DNA from 2 places in the Paenibacillus sp. FSL R5-0475 genome. Region 2 is predicted to be linked to the other one. Evidence: a T-box and tRNA genes for the amino acid it is inferred to sense, from the RefSeq annotation. Region 2 holds a T-box; the other holds one or more tRNA genes.
What was found. A T-box is a leader RNA that pairs with one kind of tRNA and senses whether it is charged. The one in region 2 lies ahead of trpS (tryptophan--tRNA ligase), so its partner is inferred to be a tRNA-Trp.

Region 1: it encodes a tRNA-Trp, which carries the amino acid that the T-box ahead of trpS (tryptophan--tRNA ligase) is inferred to sense. The anticodon was not compared.

The regions. Positions count from the first base shown of each region.
Region 1 covers NZ_JBBORK010000001.1:4,561,123-4,565,525, forward strand. Annotated here, with positions in the region: gene MKX41_RS20335 (BMP family ABC transporter substrate-binding protein) at 1-676, opposite strand, end outside; gene MKX41_RS20340 (AraC family transcriptional regulator) at 1,004-1,753, shown strand; tRNA gene MKX41_RS20345 (tRNA-Leu) at 1,887-1,965, opposite strand; tRNA gene MKX41_RS20350 (tRNA-Cys) at 1,980-2,053, opposite strand; tRNA gene MKX41_RS20355 (tRNA-Gly) at 2,066-2,140, opposite strand; tRNA gene MKX41_RS20360 (tRNA-Gln) at 2,147-2,221, opposite strand; tRNA gene MKX41_RS20365 (tRNA-His) at 2,243-2,315, opposite strand; tRNA gene MKX41_RS20370 (tRNA-His) at 2,356-2,431, opposite strand; tRNA gene MKX41_RS20375 (tRNA-Trp) at 2,468-2,541, opposite strand; tRNA gene MKX41_RS20380 (tRNA-Tyr) at 2,549-2,634, opposite strand; tRNA gene MKX41_RS20385 (tRNA-Thr) at 2,640-2,715, opposite strand; tRNA gene MKX41_RS20390 (tRNA-Phe) at 2,736-2,811, opposite strand; tRNA gene MKX41_RS20395 (tRNA-Asp) at 2,819-2,896, opposite strand; tRNA gene MKX41_RS20400 (tRNA-Met) at 2,923-2,999, opposite strand; tRNA gene MKX41_RS20405 (tRNA-Val) at 3,017-3,092, opposite strand; tRNA gene MKX41_RS20410 (tRNA-Glu) at 3,148-3,222, opposite strand; tRNA gene MKX41_RS20415 (tRNA-Ser) at 3,241-3,333, opposite strand; tRNA gene MKX41_RS20420 (tRNA-Asn) at 3,337-3,412, opposite strand; rRNA gene MKX41_RS20425 (23S ribosomal RNA) at 3,474-4,403, opposite strand, start outside.
Region 2 covers NZ_JBBORK010000001.1:1,345,339-1,349,741, reverse strand. Annotated here, with positions in the region: gene MKX41_RS05835 (winged helix-turn-helix transcriptional regulator) at 178-546, shown strand; gene MKX41_RS05830 (hypothetical protein) at 603-1,028, opposite strand; T-box leader at 1,230-1,513, shown strand; gene trpS (tryptophan--tRNA ligase) at 1,616-2,611, shown strand; gene MKX41_RS05820 (aminopeptidase) at 2,849-4,081, opposite strand; gene MKX41_RS05815 (hypothetical protein) at 4,248-4,403, opposite strand, start outside.

The DNA.
Region 1 (4,403 bases), 3.2 Mb from region 2:
TAGCCGGGTTAACAAAATCGCCAGCATATGATACAGCGACCTTCACATCAGGATCAACATATTGAGCGCCCTGAATGTAGCCTACCAAGAAAGCGTTAATTCCTGGAATGTCCATGCCGCCTACAAAACCGATCACATTCTCAGGATTAGCATTTTCCATATCCGATTGTGTAGCTAGCGCCGCTACAGCACCTGCTAGAAAAGATACTTCATTTGTTGCATAAGACATGTTGTACATATTCTCTGGTGCTTCATCTATATCGGTATCATAGTTAATGAACTTTTTGTCAGGATATAATTCAGCCGTTGCATTAAACATCTCTGTAATTTCCGATCCGCCAGAAATAATAACATCCCAGTCCTCAGCGGCGATATCGTTAAACGTAGGCTCCCATTTCGTTTTATCGACACCCATTTCTACAACTTTTGTTTCTGCACCCAGCTCATCCTTAACCTTTTGCAAACCGCTATTCGCAGAGTCAAAGAAAGATTTATCTCCAAGCGTTCCTGGAATCAGAAGTACAACTTTGAGTTTATCCCCTGAACCTGTTTCTCCACCTTCAGCTGCATTAGATCCTGCATTCGCGGAAGATCCATTACTCGACGTATTATTTCCACAGGCTGTGACCATTACCATTACTACTAGTAACAACAAAGAAAGAACTTTCTTTTTCATTTTTTCTATTCCCCCTATTTATAGTTGGTTAGTAATTTGAGAGATTCTCCTTCTTAGTCCGTTGTATATTTCACGATTTAGATGGAAACTCTCATTTTTCATGTAACATTGTCAAAATTTTAATGATTTTAACGAATACACTCAAAAAAAGAGAGAAAATTATAATTTTTACGAATAATCCGACTAATTTCCGAACGAGATGGCCAGTCAGGTTGCTAATCTTCGGATTTCTTGATACGATCATATCAAATATTAATGAAAATAATTATATGATTTCGGTCATAATTTTGTGCGATTCGGCTAAAACATAATTATTGGAGGCTCATCATGGATCGTGTTCTATATATTGTAAATGCAGCACATGAGGTTAATACCTATATTCCACCACACCAGCATGAATGTTATGAACTAGTCTATTATTTAAACGGATTAGGAACTACCAATGTAGGTTCGCGAAGTTATCATTTTCGTTCTTCTTCATTCGCGCTGATACCACCCAATCATAAACATGACGAGAATCATCGCGAGGATGCTACTATACTATTTGTAGGCTTCCATTCAAATCACCCAAATATGGAGAATTTGCAAGGCGTATATGAAGATGATAAAGACCATACTGTTCTACAGATCTTGCTTCGAATGAAAGCAGAGTTTACGCGCAAACAAGATGGATTCTCTGAACTATTGAACCTTCAAATGAGCGAAATCACTGTTCATCTGATACGGCTTCTTAGCGCCTCTGGGTTTCAATCACCAACGGAAGACAGAGTCCAATATGTTCTAAACTATATGAATGAGCATTACCGCCATAAGCTATCGGTCGCAACACTTTCTGAGATGTCTGGATACAGCTATGATCGTTTCCGCCATTTATTTAAAGAACGATTCGGTTCTTCACCTCTGCGCTATCTACTATTGAAACGTCTGGATTATGCAAAGTCTCTCTTGCAACATACCCAAATGCATATCTCTGAAGTATCAGCTGCTGCTGGGTTTGTGAATGACGCCCAATTCTGCAATATGTTTAAACGTGAAATTGGTCTCACCCCACGAGCATTCCGACTAAGCAGTCAATAAAACAACACTCCACACAAAAAGGCCGTTGATTAGAGACGCCTCTAATTCAACGGCTTAAGAATAAAAGCTCAAAGACAAAGAAAAAAGGTTTGTAAAGTTGCTTATACAAGCAACTTTACAAACCTTTTTGATATACCGGCGAGAGGACTCGAACCTCCACGGTTTCCCTCTCGATTTTGAGTCGAGCGCGTCTGCCATTCCGCCACGCCGGCACATATGAACTTAATGGAGGCGCCACCCAGATTTGAACTGGGGATAAAGCTTTTGCAGAGCTTTGCCTTACCACTTGGCTATGGCGCCATATGAAAACTTTGGAGCGGACGACGGGAATCGAACCCGCGACCCTCGCCTTGGCAAGGCGATGCTCTACCGCTGAGCCACGTCCGCATAAAATGGCTGGGGATATAGGATTTGAACCTATGCGTGACGGAGTCAAAGTCCGTTGCCTTACCGCTTGGCTAATCCCCAATAACATTTTAAAATAAAAGGGGCGACTGATGGGTCTCGAACCCACGAATGCCGGAACCACAATCCGGTGCGTTAACCACTTCGCCACAATCGCCATATTAAACTAATATTGTTGCTGTTCTTCTTAAAGTAAATGGGGCGACCGATGGGACTTGAACCCACGAATGCCGGATCCACAAACCGGTGCGTTAACCCCTTCGCCACGACCGCCATATTAAACTTTAGAGAAAGACTTTAGATAAAGATTGGCAGGGGCAGCAGGAATTGAACCCACACCAACGGTTTTGGAGACCGTTGTTCTACCTTTAAACTATGCCCCTAAAAAAATGGTGGGGGATGATGGATTCGAACCACCGAACACGTACGTGAGCAGATTTACAGTCTGATGCGTTTGGCCACTTCGCTAATCCCCCAAAGATGGTGCCGGCGAGAGGACTTGAACCCCCAACCTACTGATTACAAGTCAGTTGCTCTACCAATTGAGCTACACCGGCATATTAAGTTGTATACTATATGGTGGCTCGAGACGGATTCGAACCGCCGACACGAGGATTTTCAGTCCTCTGCTCTACCGACTGAGCTATCGAGCCAAGAAAATGGCGGAACCGACGAGATTCGAACTCGCGATCTCCTGCGTGACAGGCAGGCATGTTAGGCCAACTACACCACGGTTCCAAAAGATATAATTACTTGATGAAAATTGGTTGCGGGGGCAGGATTTGAACCTGCGGCCTTCGGGTTATGAGCCCGACGAGCTACCGGGCTGCTCCACCCCGCGTCGTTCTTAAATGAATATGGTGGAGGCTGAGGGGATCGAACCCCCGACCCTCTGCTTGTAAGGCAGATGCTCTCCCAGCTGAGCTAAGCCTCCGTAAACAACAATTGTTATTGTACCAAAGTCCACTATGTAAAATCAAGTGAAAATTTGGTGACCCGTATGGGATTCGAACCCATGTTACCTCCGTGAAAGGGAGGTGTCTTAACCCCTTGACCAACGGGCCATACTAAGTAAAAATTTGTGGCGGAGAGAGAGGGATTCGAACCCTCGAGACGCTTGTGGCGCCTACACGATTTCCAATCGTGCTCCTTCGGCCAAACTCGGACACCTCTCCATATGGCTCCCCGAACAGGACTCGAACCTGTGACAACTCGATTAACAGTCGAGTGCTCTACCAACTGAGCTATCAGGGAATATTCATACCAGGCTTAATCGCCTGAAAACTGAATCCGAATTGAATTTGCGTTCTAAGTATAGGATAAGCCCTCGACCGATTAGTATTGGTCAGCTCCATGCATTACTGCACTTCCACCTCCAACCTATCTACCTCGTCGTCTTCAAGGGGTCTTACTAATTGGGAAATCTCATCTTGAGGGGGGCTTCACGCTTAGATGCTTTCAGCGCTTATCCCGTCCGTACGTAGCTACCCAGCCATGCTTCTGGCGAAACAACTGGTGCACCAGCGGTACGTCCATCCCGGTCCTCTCGTACTAAGGACAGCTCCTCTCAAATTTCCTGCGCCCACGACAGATAGGGACCGAACTGTCTCACGACGTTCTGAACCCAGCTCGCGTACCGCTTTAATGGGCGAACAGCCCAACCCTTGGGACCTACTTCAGCCCCAGGATGCGATGAGCCGACATCGAGGTGCCAAACCTCCCCGTCGATGTGGACTCTTGGGGGAGATAAGCCTGTTATCCCCAGGGTAGCTTTTATCCGTTGAGCGATGGCCCTTCCATGCGGTACCACCGGATCACTAAGTCCGACTTTCGTCCCTGCTCGACTTGTAGGTCTCGCAGTCAAGCTCCCTTATGCCTTTGCACTCTTCGAATGATTTCCAACCATTCTGAGGGAACCTTGGAACGCCTCCGTTACTCTTTAGGAGGCGACCGCCCCAGTCAAACTGCCCGCCTGACACGGTCCCCGTACCCGATTAGGGTACTAGGTTAGAACCTAGATACGATCAGGGTGGTATCCCAACGGCGCCTCCACCGAAGCTTGCGCTCCGATTTCTACGGCTCCCACCTATCCTGTACAGATCGTACCCAAATTCAATATCAAGCTGCAGTAAAGCTCCATGGGGTCTTTCCGTCTTGTCGCGGGTAACCTGCATCTTCACAGGTATTAAAATTTCACCGGATCTCTCGTTGAGACAGCGCCCAAGTCGTTACGCCATTCGTGCGG
Region 2 (4,403 bases):
GAGGGTATAGAAACGGTTTTTATTTGTATTAACTTTTTTGGGACTGAGCACTTAAAATTATAACATTCTATAAAAAAAGAACGATAAATGTTATGATAAGTAAAATTGGACATAATCAACAGTACGCACTTAAAAGTACCATAGGTACTAAAAAGTACCCATACATTGGAGGATATCATGACAACTATCAAGAAAAAATACAATATTTCTGTTGAGGCCACACTCGAAGTAATTGGAGGGAAATGGAAATGTGTAATTTTGTGTCATTTAACTCATGGCAAAAAGCGAACATCGGAACTAAAACAGTTAATGCCCGGAATTACTCAAAAAATGTTAACCCAGCAACTACGCGAACTTGAGGCCGATGGAATTATCAACCGGATCGTATACAATCAGGTTCCACCCAAAGTGGAATATGAGCTTAGTGAGTATGGTGATAGTTTAAGCGACATTTTAACTTCTCTATGTAATTGGGGAGAACAACATATCATTAAGCAGTATGGCGATAAATATGCTGTTTTAGAGGACAACATTTTAAATAAATAAATTTTACCCCATGAAAAAAAGGACAGTTAAATCAGAATGATTTAACTGTCCATAACTTAAATTACTCCGTCTCCTCCAATAGCAGTTGCTGTGAATGATATGGGTCCAAATAGATTTATAGGCAAGTTGCTGTCATTCTGAATTACCAATTCATAGTTGTGGATTCCAATATAAGGACCATCAACCCACTGAACATTTAATTGAATATCAGTAGTTGTAGTAAAACGAAAAAAGGAGCTATAAATATCGACTCCAGCACGTCGGATTAAAACAAGAAATTGACTATCAGCAAGTGCAGTAAGACTAAAACTACCATTTAACTCGACTCTACTAGAGAAAGAAGCTGGGTTAGCTGGGCTAATATTTACTTGCGCTGTGGCAAGACCCGCTCCAGCTCCAGGAATTCCTGCAACCGTTGTAACAGCATTAAACGGGTCTAAAGGGATTTTTGCCTGTGAACCATAACTTATATTTGTCGCCATTTATCATCACTCCATTCCAATTACAAGGTTATACATTATTATATTGTGAATCAACAATGATAGATTGGACTTAATTGCTGATGATAATATACATTTAAGTGATACTTTGCTAGATCATATAAACCTAGATGCTCTGTATCATCATCTAATTTCCAACCATTGACAAACTCACTCATCAGAATTACAATTTCCAAAATATCATGAACAACGCAGACAAAGGGTAAGTAGACAATCGAACATGGACTTCAGAGAGCCGGTGGCTGCTGCGAACCGGTGTCCAGCGCTTGATCGAATGGCCTTTAGAGTTGCTCTTCCGAACCATCTTAGCTGATGTTGTAGGGAAAGCCGGGTTTCCCGCCGTTATCAAGGGACCTGTATCGAGATTGTCTCAGACCTTCTCCGTACCGGTAAGAGAAGATCGTAATACTAACGAAACCTGGTTGCGCGATCATTTAAGGTGGTACCACGACAACTTCGTCCTTATTGGATGAGGTTTTTTTGTCATTTAAAGGAGGTGATGGCCATGGATGATGGCTGGTGGTGGCGACTCAATATTAATCAGAAGCGACAAAACAGGAGGAATTCAAATGATAAAAGAACGTGTATTAACTGGAGATCGAGTGACCGGAAAGCTGCACCTTGGCCATTACGTGGGCAGTTTACAGAACCGAGTGACTCTACAGGAGCAATATGATACTTTTGTGTTTCTAGCAGATATTCAAGCCCTAACGACTCACTTTGATCGGCCTCAATACCTTGGTCAAAACTTGAATGAAATCACACTGGACTATTTATCGGCGGGTATAAATCCAGATAAATCCACCCTATTTATTCAATCTATGGTTCCAGAGATCGCTGAGCTGACCGTCCTATTCTCCATGTTTGTTACTGTGAATTCTTTACGGCATAATCCCACGATTAAAGCCGAATCGAAAAATTCCAGCTTAGATGAATTGTATTATGGTTTTCTAGGTTATCCAGTTAGCCAGGCTGCGGATATAACCTTTTGTAAAGCGACGATTATTCCTGTAGGAGAAGACCAGCTTCCCCATCTGGAGTTGACCCGCAAAATCGTACGTAGATTCAACGAACTGTACAGCCCCATCCTTGTGGAGCCCAGAGCGCTCATCAGCGAGACGCCAAGACTAGTAGGAACAGACGGCAATGCTAAAATGAGTAAAAGCCTCGGCAATGCTATCGAGCTGGACTCTACGAAAGAAGAGATCACCTTCAAGATCCGTAAAGCCACAACTGATCCAGCCCGTGTTCATAAAAATGATCCTGGGCATCCAGATATTTGTCCCATTTATGCTTATCATCGTGCTGTTCGTTGGCATGGCGCCCCAGAAATTCACGATAGCTGCGAAAGTGGCAGTATAAGCTGTTCAGCCTGTAAGCAGCTTATCACGACAGCTCTAGACCAGCTAATTGAACCAATGCGTGAGCGTCGCTCCTATTATGCTGCCAGACCCAAGGTTGTTGAGGATATCTTATTATCCGGAACTAAGCGTGCCCGCGATATTGCTCAAGAAACGATGTCCGAAGTACGCGAGGCTATGGGCCTTAATTATTTTTCAAAATAAAACTGATCTCTAAGGGCAATAAAAAAACGCCGGACTCTCTATTGAAGAGAGCGCCGGCTGTTTTTGCTTCGCTTGCAGCTACAAGCGTCGATCCCTCCTTGAAGCTATACTCTGGACCAGGGGTTAGGACTTTATACTTGTCCGCTTCTATATAAAAATACTTTCTATAACGTAAATCCTTTCTTCAAAAAAAGGCCGTAACCCCCTAAAGCGAGATTACGACCTTAATTTTATACCTTACAGCACCCAATTCCCTTTACGAAATACCGGCTCAATCGTACCATCCGCCAATTCTCCGTCAATATCCAGCTCAGCTGAACCAATCATAAAATCGACATGCGTTAAGCTGACATTAGCACCTCGTGCGACAAGCTCTTCATTCGTAAGCTTTGTGCCGCCTTCAATATTGACAGGATAGGCACTTCCCAACGCGAAATGGCAGGAGGCATTCTCATCAATCCCTGTATTGTAGAAAATTCGGTTCAATCGAGAGATTGGAGAATCATGCTGGACTAAAGCTACTTCTCCTAAATAGGATGCACCTTCATCGGTTGCCAGCAGCGAAGTCAGATGCTCACGTCCGGACTCAGCTTCATATGCTACTACTTTTCCATCTTTAAAAGTGAAGGAAAGGCCTTCTACCAAACGTCCGTTCAGATTCAAAGGAAGTGTGCTTCTAACTGTACCATTCACACCTGTACGATGTGGCATAGAATAGATCTCTTCCGTTGGCATATTAGCCACGAAATACACACCTTTATCATTCTCTCCGCCGCCTCCACGCCATAGATGTCCTTCTGGAAGCTCCACATGCAGATCCGTTCCCGGAGCGCGGTAATGCAGGCTTTTATAACGCTTAGCGTTCATTCTATCCTGACTTTCTTTCAATTGACCGATATGCTCTCTCCATGCGGCAACTGGATCCTCGCTACCTACACGATTCATCTGGAACACCGCTTCCCACATAGCCTCTACTCGCTCTTCCTCTGGAAGATCAGCAAACACCTTGTTCGCCCAAGCACGCGTTGGAGCCTTAACGAGAGACCAGCTAATTTTGCTATTACGAGTATATTTGGAGTAGTTTTTGCGAGCAACAGCTGCCGCTTTAACTGCTCTTGACACTTTGTAAGAATCAATACCATTGAACAATTCCGGATCTGGTACTTTAATATGTAAGATGGCGCCGTTCTCTTCCGCAAACTTCTCCATCATTTCTGCTTGCCACTGTGGATAGTAATCGAAGGAATCTTCTGGGGCTTTTTCGTAACGAATACGTGTAGTCGCTTCATCGTCCCAATCAACGATTACATATTTAGCACCTGCTTCATAGGCTTTACCTACAATCAAGCGAGTAAGCTCTGCCGTTTCAATAGGTGCATGCACCATCAAAACTTGTCCAGGCTGTACATTTACCCCTACTTTTACAACCAGGTTCGCATATTTCTCTAACATGACATCAAAATCTTTCATGAATTCTCTTCCTCCATCTCTATGGTTGCTTTACTGTCGCACCAAAGCACCGGAGCTCCTTAACAGCAGACGGTCAGCTTCACTTCTTATTTTAACGCAAAATGCTAAGAGTTGCGATTCGATATAATAAAGCGGCCCCCATGAAAGGAACCGCTCACGTAAATCTTTATTTTTTATCTACTTGCAGTAACGTTACCGTCTTTAAAGAATAGGTATGCATTATCTTGTCCTCAGAGATTACGTTAAGCTTGGTCAAACTTGCTATCTTCGCGGGATCTGATTTGGAAAGCATTCGCCACACTTCAGGGTCTGATAAGGTTTC